4 regions of the Rhizobium sp. rho-13.1 genome follow, and region 2 is predicted to be linked to each of the others. Evidence: predicted binding sites of a transcription regulator. Region 2 holds the regulator's gene; each other region holds the start of a gene.

Region 1 (4,541 bases), on a different contig from region 2:
AACAGCACGTCATTGGTAACGACGGTCTTGACCTTGAGGCGTTCGGCCATGTTGGACAGCTCATGCAGGCGCAGCTGGTCGTTGGGGCGGCGCCTCAGTGACAGGGAGAGGTAGGCGCCATCCCCAAAGACGTCGCCCATCTTGCGCAGCTGGACGGCGCACGTCTCGTCGGCAAGGTCCGGGACCAGGATACCGAGCAGGCCATCGGCATACATCGCGACGTCGTCCAGATGCAGAACGCAGTTGTTCTTTCCGCCCCTTGCCTTTCCCAGGGTGATGAGCCGCGTCAGCCGGGCATAGGCGGCGCGGTCGGTCGGATAGACCAGGATCGACATGCCGTCCGCCAGATCGAGGCGACATCCGACGACGAGCCGCACGCCTGTTTCGCGCGAGGCTATGAGCGCACGGACGATGCCGGCAAGCGAGTTGCGATCGACGACCCCGATCGCATCGATGCCCAGGTCCTTGGCGGTCGCAAACAACTCGTGGGCCGAACTGGCGCCCCTTAGAAAACTGAAATGCGTGGTCACCTGCAGCTCGGCATATCTCATGCGAAAATTCCGTGGACATACCATGCGTGGGATCCGGTCCCGCCATCGACACCGTCGCCGGAGCGGAAAATCCAGAGACGCTCGCCGGCGTCGTCCTCGACGATGAAGTAGTCGCGAACCGCCGCCCATTCGGACGTGCGCTGCCACCATTCGCCAAAGATGCGCTCGGGCCCGTCGGCGCGTTTGACCCGCCGGCGCTTGCCCCGCCACGTCACCGACACCGGCGGATGGTCGGGCAGCAGCGCGATCACCTCGACCTCTTCCGGATGGGCAAGCAGACGGACCGGACGCGGCCATTGAGGCGACCAGAAGACGTCGATATCGTCAGCGGTGGCGGCAATCCGCCGGACGCTGCGCTCCGGGACGTCGGAGGCGACCGGTGCCAGGCGGTAGACCCGCTGGCCGCGATTGCCGAAGATGTCCACAAGCGGCGTGATATCCGCGTCACCGTCCTCGACGAACGACGATGCCGTCTGGGTCTCCTCGAGCGGCTGCGACAGGACGGCGACAAGGGTCAGCCTCTCGATGCCGAAACCGGGATCGATCCTTTCGGTGCGGTCCTTGAACAGCTTGGTCAGCCACGCCACGTCCCTTGCGGGCTTTGCCGTTCCGGCACGAATGGCCTGGCGGGCATTGTCGACCGTGTCGACGATCAGGTCGGCGCGCCGGACCCCCAGCCCTTGTCTTTGAAGTTCGGCGCAGAGCTCGACGACCAGGCGCCCGACATATTTGTCTATCGTCTCTGCCGCACCGATAGGGTCCTGGAAAGAGCGCGCGACCGCAATCTGCCCAGGGCTCCTGATGGGCTCGATCGGCTCGCGGACACGACCGAACATCTGGTCAAGGCGTCGCCCGATCTCGGGCCCGAAGCGAAGCGTCAGCGGCGCGCGCGGCGTCACGGAGAGCTCCCCGATCGTGCGAAAGCCGAGGGTCCTGAGATCCCCGACGATCTTGTCCGGGAGCCGCAACAGGCAGACGGGCAAGCGCTCCACGGCGCGCAGGGTCTCGCCTCTGGGTATGATGACCGTCTCCCTTTTTATCGCCCGTGCGCAGGCGTGCGCGGCACCCCATGTGTCGGCAATGGCGACACGCGTCGTCAGACCCCTGGCGGCGAACCGATTGGCGATGCCCGTCAGCATGGCACGCTCCCCACCCTTCAGATGGTCGGCACCCTCCGTGTCCATGACGATACCGTTTTCGGCATCGACGGCGACGATGGGCGAATATTGGGTCAATGCCCACAACGCGATCCGCTCCAGAGCCGCAGCGTCGGCCCGCGGGTCGGCCTCGATCGTCAGCAATCCCTGGAACAGGGCCTGGGCCTTTTCGGCCGCCATGCCGACGCGCACGCCTGCCCGTCTTGCCGGATCGTCGGCGGCCGACACCCAGCGTTTCGATCCGCTTTTTGCAATCACGGCAATGGCCTGATCAACCGGAATGGCGGGATCGGCCGCGCGACGAATGCGATCCGTCGACAGATCCGGAAGGTAGATCGATACGACCCTGGTCATCACACGCTCCAACGACAAATTCGGCACAGGCGCCGGCCCGCGATCGCATCAGCTCCAGCAACCAGGTTGCCCGCCCGACGCCGGGTACAGGCATTGAAACCGACGGCAGCACGCTGACGCGCCATCGCGTGGTCGAGGCGGTCGGCTGGCCAAAGTCGTTGGCTTCCGTCTGCCGGCGCCATCTGCGAACGACGAGGGCCAAGCTCCCCTTCTGTTCGGCGGCCAGCTGCAGGCGCCGGCTTTCCAGCATCGGCAGCCGAACGAGCTCCCCCACGACCGCGCCGAGGCCGCCATAGGACAAGGCCTCCTCCATGGACGCAAGCACGTCCTCCTGCCGATCGCCCTCGACGAAGATGACCCGGTTGGCATCGAGGCCCGCTTGGGCGAGCGCCGGGAAGAACAGGTCTGGACGCGTCAGACACCAGACGATCTTGCCTTTGGTGCGCGCCGCAATCCCGGCAACGAACAGGGCGGCGGCTGCGCCATCGACGGCCCCGGCGCCACCGCCTGCAAACTCGTGAAGAGCGCCGCGCGCAAGACCGCCTCCCGGCAGCACGGCGTCGATCTCGCCGACACCGAAGGGCAGGCTTTCCATTGGCGTCGCCGAGCCACGCGAAAGGGAGGCGATGCGGCTGCGCAGATCGGCTATGACGTGCTCTCTTGCAGCCGTCATCGTTCACGCAATCCTCTCGGTTCGTGGTGCTCATCAGAACGACGTCATGCCGTTTCATCGATTGAAGTTCACGTTCTGTTCTGGCGAACGGCGAGAGTCAAGCCGGCATAAAATAGGAATATCCTCCTCCAATTTTAGCAAAGGAGAAGATTCTTGAGCCAAATCAGCGCCGTACCCCCGTTTGCGCCGTGTTTGGCCTCAGGCAAAAAATCGGTGGGTGCGTGCCTGGACGAAACGCCGGGCGCGGCCGGTCGCGGCATGGATGCGACCGGGAGGCGGTTGATCTTTCCGGGGAAAGGTTCGATGTGCCCCTCCCCATTCGAAGAGCCACTCGCCACGGTCATGCAAAGGCTTGGGCGCCTATTGGCCCGAGACGCGAATGGCACCCGCCTCGCCCAGACTGCGCTGGACAACCGCAACTTGGCTGGAGGCGATATTGGCGGACACCTCGATTTCGCCGCCAAGCGGCGCATCGTCTCGCGCGCCCTCATTGTGTGAAAGGTCTCCGCCCGATGGCGACGTGCCGACGGTGTTTTCATTGGTGGTCGATTGGATGAAGATGTCAGGCCTTGCGATGCCGTGCTGCTGAACCAAATGCTCGACTGCAAGATCGGCTGCGGCCCGGGTCGCGAAGGTGGCTCGGATCTTCAGGGTGCTGTCGTCGGCCATGCGGCTATCTCCTGTTGCTGATGTCACCTGGCTCAACGTCCCTTAGGCCGACAGGTTGCCTCAAGCGGGCAAGTCACCGTCAATCGCCTTGGATATCGGTCGAAACACTGCTATGTTCTCTTTTTGTTTCGCCGACAATCCCAGATGGCCGCCATGAACGACGTGACGTTATCCCCAACCCGCAAAATCATTCATGTCGACATGGATGCCTTCTATGCCTCGGTCGAGCAGCGCGACAATCCCGACCTGCGCGGACGGCCGCTGGCCGTTGGCGGATCGGCTGCCCGGGGTGTCGTGGCGGCGGCAAGCTACGAAGCGCGAACCTACGGTGTCCACTCGGCCATGCCGTCGGTGACAGCCAAGCGGAAATGTCCGGCGCTGATCTTCGTGCCGCCGCGCTTCGACGTCTATCGGCAGGTGTCGCAGCAGATCCGGGACATCTTTGCTGAGTACACATCCCTGATCGAACCCCTGTCGCTCGACGAGGCCTATCTCGACGTGACCGAGAACCTGAAAGGCATGGAGATTGCCACCGACATTGCGCTGGAGATCCGCGCGAAGATCAAGGCTGTCACCGGCCTCAATGCATCTGCCGGCATCTCCTACAACAAGTTTCTGGCCAAGATGGCAAGCGACCTGAACAAGCCGAATGGCCAGGCGGTGATAACCCCGAAGAATGGCCCGGGCTTTGTCGAGACCCTCCCTGTCAAGAAATTCCATGGTGTCGGGCCTGCGACGGCCGAGCGCATGAAACGGCACGGCATCGAGACCGGCCTTGACCTCAAATCGAAGTCTCTTGCCTTCCTCCAGCAGACTTTCGGCAAGTCCGGCCCCTATTTCTACGGGATCGCCCGCGGCATCGACGAACGCCGGGTCAGGCCCGACCGGATCCGCAAATCTGTTGGCGCCGAGGATACGTTCGTCGAGGACATCGACGATCTCGATCTGGCCAAGGCCGAGCTGAGACCGTTGGCCGAAAAGGTCTGGCGCCATTGTGAGGCCAACGCCATCACGGGAAGGACGGTGACTGTTAAAATCAAATATTCAGATTTCAGCCAGGCGACCCGTAGCAAAACCCTGTCCGGGCCTATCTCGGATATCGACATGGTACTGGAGGCCGCAGAGATTCTGCTAGCA
Region 2 (4,541 bases):
GCCAGCGTCGACGACACCAGCGAGCGAACCACGCTCCAAAGGATCGACCGCTGGCTGACTGGGCTGCGCGGCCATATCGGAGACCGAATCCGCTCGATCCTGCCCGGCGACACCGGCGCCTTCGCGGCTTCGCTGGTCAACGACGAACGTCGGGCGATTTCGCCGGAAACGACGGATGCCCTAAGGGTGTCCGGCCTCGCCCATATCATCGCCATCTCGGGACTGAATATGGCTTTGTCGGCCGGTATCTTCTATGTCGGCCTCCGGCATGTACTGAGCCTGTTTCCCGGATTGGCGCAGGCTTTTCCGACCAAGAAAATTGCAGCCGTCGGTGCGCTGATCACCGTCACCGCCTATTATTTCATTTCCGGCTTCGGGGTATCGGCCGAACGGGCCTTCATCATGATGGCGATCATGCTGGTCGCGGTGCTGTTCGACAGACCATCCTTCAGCCTGCGCAATGTCGCCCTATCGGCCATCGCCATCCTGGTGCTCTCGCCGTCGCAGATCCTCGGCCCGAGTTTCCAGATGTCCTATGCGGCGACCATCGCCCTTGTATCCGGCTATTCGCTATGGAAGGGACGTCCGCCCCGCGAGCGGCGGTTTGCCGCTTTCCGGGCACCGATGCCGGTGCGGGCGGTCAGCCGCTTCTTCACAGGCGTCGCCATGACATCGTTCATCGGCGGCGCGTCGACGGCGATCTTTTCGATTGAGCATTTTCACAGGCTGGCGACCTATGGCCTCGTTGCCAACCTTGCCGCCATGCCGGTGGTGTCATTCATCGTCATGCCGATCGGCATGCTTGCCATGCTGATGATGCCTTTCGGCCTAGACGGCGTATTCTGGCTAGTCACCGGGTGGGGACTCGATATCGTCATGGTCATCGCAAAGACGGTGGCGGCATGGGGTGGCAATGTGCCCTTCGCGCGCCTGCCTGCCGGACTTTTCCCGACCATTATTGCCGGCTTCCTGCTGATGACGGTGCTGCGGACGCCTATGCGCCATGCCGGCGCGTTGCTGATTGCAGCCTCGGTGACCTTCGCCGCCTTCCAACCGTCTCTCCAGAAATCGGAACTGCTGATTTCGGAGGATGGCGAACTCGTCGCCCTGTTCCGGCAGGGGCGCCTCGAGCGCAACCGCGAACGCCCCCCGGATTTTATCTATCAGCAATGGAAGCGAGCCCTGCTGGTGTCAGAGGATACGCCGCCGCAAATGCTGCCGCCGGACAACTCGACCCCGTCCCATTCCGTTCGTGGCCGCCCCTCGACCCGTATGGATGCGGAGCATCAGGCCACATTGCGGTCAGCAATGGAAACTGCTCTGGACAATGCGGTCGACGGCGGGTTTGCCTGCCATGGTCGCGATTGGTGCGTTGCCATGCTCGAGACGGGCGCGATGCTGGTGACTATCTCCGACGCGGCTTATCTGGGGCCGGCCTGCGATACCGCCGACATTGTCATCACGCCGGTCAAACTTCGCCTTGATCGCTGTCGGTCCGGTGCAGTGCTCTACACCGGCGCTTCGTTACGCAAAACAGGTTCCATAGAGGTCAACTTAAGCTCTCCTAAGCCAGAGTTCATCACCGCGTTCAGCGCCCTTGACCGTCCATGGGAGAGGCATCGAGCCTACGACTGGCGAAAGCCCGCTTTCACCGGTACCGACGCCACGTCACCGGTCAGTGATACCGGCGGATGAGGCCGACAAGCCGCCCCTGGATCTTCACCCTGTCCGGGCCGAAGATGCGGGTCTCGTAGGCCGGGTTGGCTGCCTCGAGTGCAATGGAGGCACCTTTGCGGCGAAAGCGCTTGAGCGTGGCCTCCTCGTCATCGACGAGGGCGACGATGATGTCGCCGGGGCTCGCCGTACTGGCATTTCGGATGATCACCGTATCGCCGTCGAAGATGCCGGCCTCGATCATCGAATCGCCTCGCACCTCGAGCGCGTAATGCTCGCCGGCGCCGACCATGTCGGCTGGAACCATGATGTCGTGGGTGTTGTTCTGGATCGCGGCAATGGGAACACCGGCAGCGATTCGGCCCATGACCGGCAGCGAGACGGAGCCGCTGCGGTCGTCGACTGCGGGCTTTGTCGGCGCTGCGGCAACAGCCGGCGTCTTGCCAAGGCTGCCTTCGATGACGCTCGGCGAAAAGCCGCGCCGTGGCTGCGCATTCGGGTTATAGGCCTCGGGAAGCTTGATGACCTCGATGGCACGCGCCCGGTTCGGCAGGCGGCGAATGAAGCCGCGTTCCTCCAGCGCCGTGATCAGCCGATGGATGCCTGATTTCGACGCCAGATCCAGCGCATCCTTCATTTCATCGAAAGAAGGCGGCACGCCGGACTCTTTCATTCGTTCGTGAATGAAGAGAAGCAGTTCCTGTTGCTTGCGCGTCAACATCGTTTTTCGTGCTCCAAGTGCGAAACAAAGCCAGAACGGACACTATCTGTTCCATATGTGTTCCGCAAGTGACTAAATCTTTGTGAACGCCGTTGGAATAATCGCGTTTTTGGAAGATCATGTCGCGCTGCGGTCGCTGACGGCTTCGCAGGGTGGAGACAAACCATGACAGCAGCCTACCCGATCGACCATCTGGTCCTGCCGACCTGTGATATAGCCTCTGCGCGCCAGCGGCTGAGCAAGGTCGGCTTCACTGTCGCTGCCGATGCACGGCATCCCTTTGGTACTGAAAATGCTTGCGTTTTCTTTGCCGACAAGACCTATCTCGAGCCACTCGGCATTGCCAGTCTCTCGGAGTGCGAGGCGTCGGCGCTGGCCGGCAATGTCTTCGTCGCGCGCGACCAGGCTTTCCGGTTTCGCGTCGGCGACGATGGTTTTTCCTCCATTGCCTTCGCAACCGGCAATGCTGAAAGCGACCAGCAGCGCTTTCTCGACAGCGGGGTCTCGGGCGGCAAGATCCTCGAGTTCGAAAGGCCGTTGCGCATGCCGGACGGGTCCGAATCGATCGCCGGCTTTCGACTTGCCTTCGCTGCAGATTTGCGTGCCCCGGATTTCTTCGTTTTCACCTGCGAGCGCATCAATGCGATGCCGACGGATCGCAGCGCGCTGGAGAGGCATCCGAACGGCGTTCTCGGCATTTCGCGCATTGTACTGTCCTCCGCCAGTCCGGAGGCGTTTTCCGGGCTCATCAGCGAAGTTGGCAATGGTGCCGCAATCGCTCCGCATTCCTTTGGCATCACAGCATCGTCGGCCAATGTGGAAATCGACATCTTGAGCGGCGAGGGGATGGAGGCCTTCTATGAGGTGGCGCCATCCGGTGAAGATCCGGGCCTGCGGGGGCGGGCAATCGTCTTTGCCGTTCGCGATCTTTCCGTGACAGAAGCGCATTTGGCTGGTAACGGCGTGACCTACACACGCAAGAGCAACACTATTCTGGTGAAGGCCGCTCCCGGGCAGGGGGCATTGTTTGCCTTCGAGGAGACAGCATGAGCCATTCGACAAATTCGGACGTGGTCGCCGGCGAAGGCCCCGGCAAGGTCACTTTCTCCAACAGCAAGCGCCTCTCGCTGATTGCCGGTCCCTGCCAGATGGAGAGCCGCGACCATGCCTTCACGATAGCCGGCAAGCTCAAGGAACTCTGCGCCTCGCTCGGTATCGGGCTCGTCTACAAGTCGTCCTTCGACAAGGCCAACCGCACATCCCTGTCCGCCCAGCGCGGCCTTGGGCTGGAAGCGGCTCTGGAGATCTTCGCCGATCTGAAGCAGGAATACGGTTTCCCGGTGCTCACCGACATCCACACGGAAGAGCAGTGCGCGCTTGTCGCCAAGACCGTGGATGTCCTGCAGATCCCGGCTTTCCTGTCGCGCCAGACCGATCTTCTGGTCGCTGCCGCCAAGACCGGCCGCATCATCAACGTCAAGAAGGGTCAGTTCCTCGCCCCCTGGGACATGAAGAACGTGCTGGCCAAGCTTAACGACAGCGGAAACCCGAATATCCTGCTCTGCGAACGCGGAGCCTCCTTCGGCTACAATACGCTGGTCTCCGATATGCGCTCGCTGCCGATCATGGCGGCGATGGGCGCTCCGGTGATCTTCGATGCTACCCACTCCGTGCAGCAGCCCGGTGGCCAGGGCGCATCGTCAGGCGGCCAGCGCGAATTCGTGGAAACCCTTGCCCGCGCGGCCGTTGCCGTCGGCGTCGCCGGCGTCTTTATCGAAACCCACGAGGATCCCGACCATGCGCCGTCCGATGGCCCCAACATGGTGCATCTGAAAGACATGCCGCAGCTGCTCGAAAAGCTACTGGCATTCGACGCCATCGCCAAGGCCTAGCATCTGCGGGAGCGTTCAACAGGCTGACATGATCTTGGTTTAGTCGGCTATGACGTTCCCTCATTCGAAGCGCGTGATGGCATTGTAATTGTCACGCCTTCGATTTAGAGATTTCAATCGATTATAACCAGCGAGCAGGAACCAGCCATGACCGCAATCACCGACATTATCGCCCGCGAGATTCTCGACAGCCGCGGCAACCCGACTGTCGAAGTCGACGTATATCTGGAAGACGGCAGCATGGGTCGCGCCGC
Region 3 (4,541 bases), on a different contig from region 2:
CTTCACCGCCGAAAGCGCAACCACGCTGTCGGCTCTGCTGCGCGCCGGCGCCCTACCGGCCAAGCTCACCGTCATCGAGGAGCGCACGGTAGGCGCCGATCTTGGCGCCGATGCCATCAAGATGGGCATCTATTCAGGCCTCGTCGGCTTTGCCCTCGTCGCCCTGTTCATCTTCGTGCTTTACGGCACCTGGGGTATCCTTGCCAACGTCGCCCTGCTGATCCACACGATCCTGACCTTCTCGGCCCTGACGCTTGTCGGCGCCACGCTGACGCTGCCGGGCATCGCGGGTATCGTCCTCGGCATCGGCCTTGCAGTCGACGCCAACGTGCTGATCAACGAGCGTATCCGTGAAGAGACCCGCAAGGGACGCGGAGCCTTTGCCGCTATCGACAACGGTTTCCGTCGCGCCTACTCGACCATCATCGACGGGAACATGACGGCGCTGATTGCCGCCGCCATCCTGTTCTACTTCGGCTCTGGCCCGGTGCGCGGCTTCGCCGTCACCATGGGTCTCGGCCTGATCATCTCGATGTTCACCTCGGTCGCCTTCGTGCGCGTCGTGATGATCGCCATCGCCCGCCGTCGCAAGCTGAAGGTCATCAACATCCAGTCGATGTTCCGGTTCTCACCCTATGACCGGCACATCCAGTTCATGAAGGCCCGCTTTTTCGGCGTCGCAGTGTCGGCGATCCTGTCGCTCGCGTCGATCGGACTGTTCATCTATCCGGGCCTCAACTACGGCGTCGACTTCCGTGGCGGCATCCAGATGTCGGTGAAGACGCAAGGGACGGCCGATCTTTCGACGTTCCGCGAAGGCCTGAACACACTCGGCCTGGGTGAAATCACCCTGCAGTCGTTTGGCGACAAGAACACCATTCTGGTCCGGGCCCAGCGCCAGGATGGCGGCGAGGAAGCCCAGACGGCAGCAGTTACAAAGCTGAAAGCCGAAGTCACCAAGATCGACCCGACAGCAACGGTCGAAGGCACCGATGTCATCGGCCCGAAGGTTTCGGGCGAACTGGCTTGGGCCGGCATCCTGTCGGTGGTTATCGCCAGCTTCGCGATGCTGTTCTACATCTGGTTCCGCTTCGAATGGCCGTTTGCCGTCGGCGCCATCGTGACCTTGGTGCTTGACGTCACCAAGCTGGTGGGCTTTTTCGCTATCACCGGCCTCGACTTCAACCTGACGGCCATCGCCGCGGTGCTGACGATGGTCGGCTACTCGGTCAACGACAAGGTCGTCGTCTACGACCGCATGCGTGAAAACATGCGTCTCTACAAGTCGATGCCCTTGCGCGAGATCATCGACAAGTCGATCAACGAAACCCTCGCCAGAAGCCTTTACACCAACGCTACCGCATTCCTGGCGCTGGTCCCGATGGCGATCTGGGGCGGCAGCGCCGTGTCGAGCTTCGCCATTCCGATGGTGTTCGGCATCCTCGTTGCCGGTGCATCGTCGATCTTTATCGCGGCGCCGATCCTGCTGTTCCTCGGCGACTGGCGCACCCGCCACCGCGCAGTTACCGTCGCAAACGACGCCAAGGCAGCAGAAGCCGAAGCGGCCAAGCCGAAGAAGCAGCTTCCGGCAGCGGAATAAAAAAGAAAGGGCGCCCCGGCAGGAGGCGCCCTTTTTCTTTACTCCATAGCCGGATCAGATCTTTGGACGGTGCAGCGGCAGCCCCGGCTTGGGCGCCGGGATGCGCTCGATGGCGCCGTGCTCCTGTTCGGTGATCAGCACCTGCTTGCCATCGACGGTGAAGGCGACGTTGCTCGGCAGCGTGCCGTTCGTGCGGATATGGCCAGAGAGCTTGCCGGACGTGTCGATCAGGCAGATGTCGCCCTGGCCATACACGGCGCAGTACAGTGTATCGTCGCGATCGAAGGCCAGTCCGGCAGGTCCCTTCAGGCGCGTCCCCATCGGCGAGCGCAGGGCGTGGGCAAAGATTTCCTGCCGGCCGCCAAGCACCTGGCGGTAGATATTCCCCGTCAGCATCTCGCTGTAATAGAGCAAGCCGTTCGAATCGAAGGCAATGCCGCTCGCCAGCAGCAGACCCGCAGCCAGCGACCGGAGCACGCGCCCGTCGGCGGGATCGATCTGGTAGATGCAACCATTGTAGGGCGCATTCAAAAAGTCCGGCCGGATTGTTTGGCCGATGACGAGATCGGCAATCCGAACGCCGGCGTCGCTCATGTACAGAAGCCCGTCCGGACCGAAGGCGAGATCACGCGGCAGGACGAAGGGTCCCGTCTCGCTGCCTTCGATCATCTGCAGCATACGACCTTCGGGCGACAGGCGAACCAGCGAGTTTTCCGGACCGCCAGCCACCCAGAAGCAGCCATCGCCATCGACAGCCAAGCCTGACGGACGTCCTCCCGGTCGGCAGATTTCCCGGCGTTGGCCGTGCGGTGCGATTACCGATACGCACCGGCGGCCGTCTTCCATCTCGACATATGCGATGCGCCCATCCTGCAGTCCGACCGGCCCGTCAGGCTGGTGCAACCCGACTGCAATCGTCTCATTCATTCCGACGCATCTCCCGGGGTACGCAATAACATTAAAGACATTGCTAACCTTTCCGATTCGTTAAGTAAACGATAGCCGACCGCCGTCCCTCTGGGCATCGTTGCGTCAAACAGACCCAAGCTCGCTTGACAGTTTTCGCCGATTCAGAACATTTAACGAACATTCGGGCAATCTAATGGTGCTCCGAAAATCTTCGGAAACTCAATAACGGCATGGCAGCGGCCGCTCCGGAGCAATAGAGGAGAGCCGATGAACGCCGCCTATCTGGAAAAACTCAATCCCGAGCAGCGGCTGGCCGTCGAGCACGGCACCGACATCGACGGAAGCCATGTCTCCGGACCCCTGCTGGTGATCGCCGGTGCCGGCTCCGGAAAGACCAACACGCTCGCCCACCGCGTGGCGCATCTCATCGTCAAGGGCGCCGATCCGCGCCGCATCCTGCTGATGACCTTCTCCCGCCGGGCTGCTGCCGAGATGGGCCGCCGCGTCGAGAAGATCTGCGCCCAGGTGCTCGGCCCGAAAGCCGGGATCATGACGGACGCACTGGCCTGGAGCGGGACATTCCACGGCATCGGCGCGCGCCTGTTGCGCGACTATGCCGAACAGATCGGCCTCGACCCGGCGTTTACGATCCACGATCGCGAAGATAGCGCCGACCTGATGAACCTTATCAGGCACGACCTCGGTTTTTCGAAGACCGAGAACCGCTTTCCGACCAAAGGCACCTGCCTTGCCATCTATTCGCGCGCGGTCAATTCCGAGACGCCGCTGGACCAGGTTCTGCGCGATGTCTTCCCGTGGTGCGCCACCTGGGAGAATCAGTTGCGGGAACTCTTTGCCAGCTATGTCGAGGCGAAGCAGGTGCAGAACGTCCTCGATTACGACGACCTGCTGCTCTACTGGGCGCATATGGTGCATGAGCCGCTGATCGCCGAAGACATTGGCAACCGGTTCGACCATGTCATGGTCGACGAATACCAGGACACCAACCGGCTGCAATCGTCGATCCTGATGGCGCTGAAGCCCGGCGGACAGGGCCTTACGGTTGTCGGCGACGACGCCCAGTCGATCTACTCCTTCCGCGCCGCGACGGTGCGCAACATCCTCGATTTCCCCACATCATTTTCGCCGGCCGCCCGTATCGTCACGCTCGACCGCAACTATCGCTCGACGCAGCCGATCCTTGCCGCCGCCAACGCCGTCATCGATCTCGCCTCGGAGCGCTTTACCAAAAACCTGCGCACCGAGCGGACATCGGCACAGCGCCCGAAGCTGGTGACCGTTCGCGATGAGGCCGACCAGGCCCGCTACATCGCCGACATGGTGCTCGAGAACCGCGAGGGCGGGACAATTCTCAAACAGCAGGCGGTGCTCTTCCGGGCCTCGCACCACTCCGGCCCGCTGGAGATCGAACTGACGCGGCGCAACATTCCGTTCGTCAAGTTTGGCGGCCTGAAATTCCTCGACAGCGCCCACGTGAAGGACATGCTGGCCGCACTGCGCTTTGCCCAGAACCCGCGCGACCGCGTGGCCGGTTTCCGACTGATGCAGCTTCTGCCCGGCGTCGGGCCGTCGACAGCACAAAAAGTGCTCGACCGGATGGACGACGAGGCGAGCCCGATTACCGCGCTGACCGAAATCCCCGCCCCGCCTCGCAGCGGCGATGACTGGACCAGTTTTGTCGAGACCTTGCAGGCGGTGAAATCGGGCAAGGCCGGCTGGCCGGCTGAAATCGGCCTGGTGCGGGAATGGTATGCGCCACATCTGGAGCGCTTGCACGAGGATGCAGCGACACGGCAGGCGGATCTTCTGCAGCTCGAGCAGATCGCCTCGGGCTATCCCTCGCGGGAACGTTTTCTGACCGAACTGACACTCGACCCGCCGGATGCGACGAGCGACCAGGCCGGAGTTCCGCTGCTCGACGAAGATTATCTCATCCTCTCGACCATCCATTCCGCCAAGGGCCAGGAATGGACCAAGGTATTCATGCTGAACGTCATCGACGGCTGCATTC
Region 4 (4,541 bases), on a different contig from region 2:
GTCGGCAAACACCAGCCGCGCACCGGGCTGGAACCGATAGCCGTTCTGCCGGGCGATCGCGTGGGCGCGCACCACCCCCGAAACGCTGTTGCGATCGGCAATGCCGAGGCCGGTCAGGCCACAGGAGCCGGCCGCCACGACCATTTCCTCCGGACTTGAGGCGCCTTCGAGGAACGAGAAGTTCGTTCTCGCCCCGATCTCGAAGAACATGGGCGCAGGGCGCGGGCTCATGCGAAAACCCCGTGCATCAGCCAGCGGGGCGGCGCGCCATGCCCATAGAGCCCCTCGCGAAACATCCAGAAGCGGTGGCCGCTCTGTACTTCCAGCCTGAAATAGTCGCGGGGCGGGGCCGCTTCGCCATCGATCCACCATTCGCGCGCCAGCCGCTCAGGCCCCTCGGCGCGCAGCACCTCGTGCATCGTGCGCCGCCAGCGAAATCTCTGTGGCGGACCTTCCGGCACCTCGGCCATGAACGTCTCGACCGGCTCCGGCGTCCGGAACAGCCGCAGCGGTCGCTCGGACCGGCCGGCCCCGACCGTCGTGCCGGTGGTCTGCCGCAGCTTGTCGGACAGCACGTCCGCTGCGGGCACGAACAGGGCCGCCCGCTCCGGCACGTGACTTTCCGCCAGTTCCAGTGCCTGCAGACAGGCCCGCCCGAGCCGCGCTGCGACCTGATCGACAAAGGCGGAAAGCGACTGCTCCGATGGTCCATCGGCAGTAAAATCCGCCTGAAGCGCATCGAAAACTTCGTGCTGCAGCACGTTCAGCCGGACAATCTCGTAACCGAAACCGGCATCGAGATCATCATGCACGGCCTTGATGCGCTCGGAAAACAGCGCGGCAATGCGTTTCGGCTCGCGCAACGGCTTCGACGCACCGGCCGAAATCCGGAACACGGCACCGTCGACCCTGAACAGCAGCAGTTCGAACATCCGGCCGCCGATACCACGGGCTTCCAGCCCCGGCTTCAGGGCAGCCCCGAGCTGGCCCGCCAGCAGCAGGATATCCTCCTCGGCCTGAACCGGCTCGATGAGGCGCCGTTCGGCAGAAAGGCTAGCCACCGGACGTCGCGGCGAAATCGGCTCCTCGTCAAGGCCCAACGCCTGATCAAGGCGCAAAAGCAGATGCGCGCCGAACCGTCGTGCCAATGGCGCCCGGGCGGCAGAGATGATATCGCCGACCTGCTTCAAGCCGAGCTTCTGCAGGGCGGCGACGGTCGGTCCGTCGAGCCTGAGCGACGCCACGGGCAATGGCGCCAGCACAGTCTCCATCTCATCCGCTTCGACAATGCCGCTGCGGCCAAAGCGGGCGACGGCCCAGGAGAGGCCCGGCGAAGATGAAATGGCGCCCCGCACCTCCAGACCGAGATGAAACAGCCGGTGCAGCACATCCTTCAGCAGTGCCCGCTCACCCCCGAAAAGATGGGCGCAGCCGGTAATATCGAGGAACAGGCCGTCACGACCATCCAGCGAGACCAGCGGTGTATAGCGGTCGCACCAGTCTGCCATCGCCTCCAGCAGTCGCCGGTCGGCCGCATCATCGTCCTCGACCACATCGAGGTCGGGACAGATGGCCCGTGCTTCGGCGACGCCCTGGCCAGCCTTCAGACCGATGCCCTCGGCCGCTGCTTCCAGGGCTGTCAGCCGCATGGCATTTTTCACCCGTCCGGCGCAAACCAGCGGCGGCGTCTCAGGACGCCCGGTGGTACGCCACGACAGACCCCAGCGCTTGCGCGCGATCCGATCTGTCGACAGCCGGGGAAACGTGAGGGCCAGAATGCGCTGCTGGCCGTTCGACAGCGGCAGGCTGCCGGTTGACAGGGAAAAATTGGCGGTCATGGGCATTCCATTCGAGGACAAATGACAGGGGAGCCGGGTTGCGGCTCTTTTCCAGGGTGAGACGGAAGGACGGGTTTCCGATGCTGCCGCCCAGCATCGATCCGTCCGGCAAAGGCCGCGCCGAGGCCGGCGCGGGTTCGATATGAAGGCGCAGAAGGGCGCTGCTTGCCTCTTCCTGCCCGGCTTGCCTGAGGACAAACAACGGTCGCCCGGCAGCCTTGGCCCGCAGGCTCAGCCGGCGACTTTCCGTCAGGCCGAAATGGGCGGGATTGCCGCGCACCTCGAGCACCACGAGGGTAAAGACGGCACTGGCAAGCGCCTCCTCCGCCAGCCACAGCGCCTCTTCGAGTTTTCGCGGCGCCGCGTGCAGGAAGCCGCGTGGCATGACGCCGAAATCCTGTAGGCCCAAGGCATAGGGCAGGCCTGCTTCCAGCATTACCATCGTCTCGCCGATCCAGAGGACCGGCGAGACGATGGTATGGTTGTCGCGCGCCCTGAGCCTTGCTGCCAGCGCCAGCACGAAGCCGGTCGCAGCCCCTGCATCGCGCAAGCTGGAGGAGCGTATTTCGGTAAGCGCATCGAGGGGAAAGCCCCCCTTGAGCGCCACATCGAGATCCGCAACACCGCTCGAGAGCAGCGCCTTTCCCCCGGAAGGGACCCGGCCCGAGACAGCACTTTCGTTGCCCAGGCGATCGTGCTCGGCCGCCGAAAGGGCTGGCACGGACTTGCCTTCCAGACGGGCGATGGTTTCGCGCAGGGCAAAAAGCGTCTCCCGCGCCACGGCATTGCTAGCCATGGACGTTAGCTCCTGAGTGGATTGTTCCTGTTATGTTCTTATAGATTCCAGAGCGCTAAAGAAGAGTCAACAGGGATTCTCTGTGAATTTATTCCTGCCTTGAATTGGCTCTCGAAAAGTTTCCCCAAAGCCTCTATATGGGCCGAAAGAAGGGAATGAGATCATGGCCCGCATTGACCAGAGCGACGATTGGCGGGATCGCCACGCGCCGACAATCAGCGCATTCGAATCGCTCGCTGCCGAAGCCTACGGCCATCTGCCGGAGGAATTCCGCGCGCTGACCGGCAACCTGTCAATCGAGGTCGAGGATTTCCCAGATGACGAGATCTTCGATGACATGGCGCTGGAAACGCCCTTCGACCTGCTCGGCCTGTTCGAAGGCCGCGGCATTTCCGAGCGCTTTACGGTAGAGACCGGCGAGATGCCCAACCGCATCCGCCTCTATCGCCGGCCTATCATCGATTACTGGGCCGAGAACGACGAGACGCTGGGCGATATCATCACCCACGTCCTGATCCACGAAATCGGCCACCATTTCGGCCTCAGCGATGACGATATGGAACGCATCGAGGCCAGCGCCGAGGAAGCCACGGATCGCTGACGCCCGCTCTACTGCTCCGAGAGCTTCATCTCTGGATCGTAATCCTTGCCCGGAACATCCTTCACCACGGCCTGGCCGCACTGCATGACGCCGGTTGCGGCGTTGAAGGCATAGGTCGGCGAACCCGATAGCACCCAGCCCTTGGAAAGGGCCGCCGATACCTTGTGACAGAAGGCGGAATCGTCCGGACCGGTGAGGAAGCGATAGAGTTTCATGACGACGTCTTTCGGTCTGCAATGAGATCGGCTTTATGGACCAGTCCCTCCGCCTCGACAAGATGCAGCCGCTCGACCATCTGCCCGTCGAGATCGATGACGTTGAGCCCGGCAGCGGCCGGATCCGCAAACGCCGCAATGATCTTCCGCGCCTGCGCGACAGCGGCCTCATCGGGGCCGAAGTGACGGTTGGCGCCATCGATCTGGGCCGGGTGCATCAGCATCTTGCCGCCAAACCCCATGGCCCGACCTTGGGCGCATTCATCGGCGAATGCGGACAAATCCTTGAAATCGTTGAAAACGCTATCGATCGCGTCGAGCCCGTAGGCGCGCACGGCCAGCACTACCTGCATAAGCCAGGGCACCAGGTAAGTCCGTCCTGGCAGTGCCGGAACGCCGGTTTCCTTGCGCAGATCGTTCAGTCCGACGACGAAGCAATCGAGCCTGGAACCGCCTGTCCGGCCGAATTCGGCAAGGGCGGCAACATTGAGAATGCCCCTTGGCGTCTCGATCATTGCCCAGATGCGCAGCTCCTCCGGCGCGTCGGCATCGGCCAGTCGGTCGCCGACCGCCATGATATCCTGCGGTTCGTCGACCTTGGGCAGCAACACCGCATCCGGCTGTAGCGCCAGTACGAGGTCCAGGTCGGCCTTGCCGAACACGGAATCGAGCCCGTTGATCCGGATGATCAGTTCCTTGCCGGGAGGTTTAGGCCCGGCGAAGAAGGCACGCAGATTGTCCCGCGCTTCTGCTTTACGCTCCGGGGCAACGGAATCTTCCAGATCGAAGATCACCGCATCGCAATCGAGATCGTGGATTTTCTCGAGCGCCCGGCGGTTGATCGCCGGCACGCTGAGGACGGAACGGCGAAGGCGCGCGGAACGGGTGTGCGGAGAACGGCTCATAGACGACTTCTGCCAATCTTTGTCGCAGCAGGCAAGACAACAAAAAGCCACTCTCCTCTTGCATAGCAGCGGGTCTGGGGCCACATTGGCTGCAGAGAAAGGGTCCCAAAGCCATGAAGAATATCCGTTCGCCGTTTCTTGCCCTCACAGGCGTAGCAATCTTTGCAGGCCTGGCCCTACTCACAG

The links. The regulator LexA, encoded in region 2, represses DNA repair genes until DNA is damaged. The targets are predictions, from matches to a motif close to TGTTCNNNNTGTGTTCNG.
Region 1: EQW76_RS17395 (ImuA family protein) is a predicted target of LexA. The motif match lies at 2,801-2,818, and genes of this name have one in related genera.
Region 3: EQW76_RS08575 (ATP-dependent helicase) is a predicted target of LexA. The motif match lies at 2,672-2,689, and genes of this name have one in related genera.
Region 4: EQW76_RS11640 (metallopeptidase family protein) is a predicted target of LexA. The motif match lies at 2,657-2,674, and genes of this name have one in related genera.

The regions. Positions count from the first base shown of each region.
Region 1 is NZ_SCFL01000006.1:246,257-250,797, forward strand. It holds gene EQW76_RS17385 (error-prone DNA polymerase) at 1-551, opposite strand, end outside; gene EQW76_RS17390 (DNA polymerase Y family protein) at 548-2,062, opposite strand; gene EQW76_RS17395 (ImuA family protein) at 1,980-2,735, opposite strand; gene EQW76_RS17400 (hypothetical protein) at 3,096-3,404, opposite strand; gene dinB (DNA polymerase IV) at 3,558-4,541, shown strand, end outside.
Region 2 is NZ_SCFL01000001.1:225,885-230,425, forward strand. It holds gene EQW76_RS01345 (ComEC/Rec2 family competence protein) at 1-1,695, shown strand, start outside; gene lexA (transcriptional repressor LexA) at 1,676-2,395, opposite strand; gene EQW76_RS01355 (VOC family protein) at 2,561-3,445, shown strand; gene kdsA (3-deoxy-8-phosphooctulonate synthase) at 3,442-4,287, shown strand; gene eno (phosphopyruvate hydratase) at 4,435-4,541, shown strand, end outside.
Region 3 is NZ_SCFL01000002.1:438,342-442,882, reverse strand. It holds gene secD (protein translocase subunit SecD) at 1-1,600, shown strand, start outside; gene EQW76_RS08580 (SMP-30/gluconolactonase/LRE family protein) at 1,655-2,527, opposite strand; gene EQW76_RS08575 (ATP-dependent helicase) at 2,777-4,541, shown strand, end outside.
Region 4 is NZ_SCFL01000003.1:73,049-77,589, reverse strand. It holds gene EQW76_RS11650 (error-prone DNA polymerase) at 1-231, opposite strand, end outside; gene EQW76_RS11645 (DNA polymerase Y family protein) at 228-1,679, opposite strand; gene EQW76_RS29680 (hypothetical protein) at 1,690-2,634, opposite strand; gene EQW76_RS11640 (metallopeptidase family protein) at 2,798-3,235, shown strand; gene EQW76_RS11635 (DUF1737 domain-containing protein) at 3,244-3,450, opposite strand; gene EQW76_RS11630 (CoA ester lyase) at 3,447-4,355, opposite strand; gene EQW76_RS11625 (hypothetical protein) at 4,469-4,541, shown strand, end outside.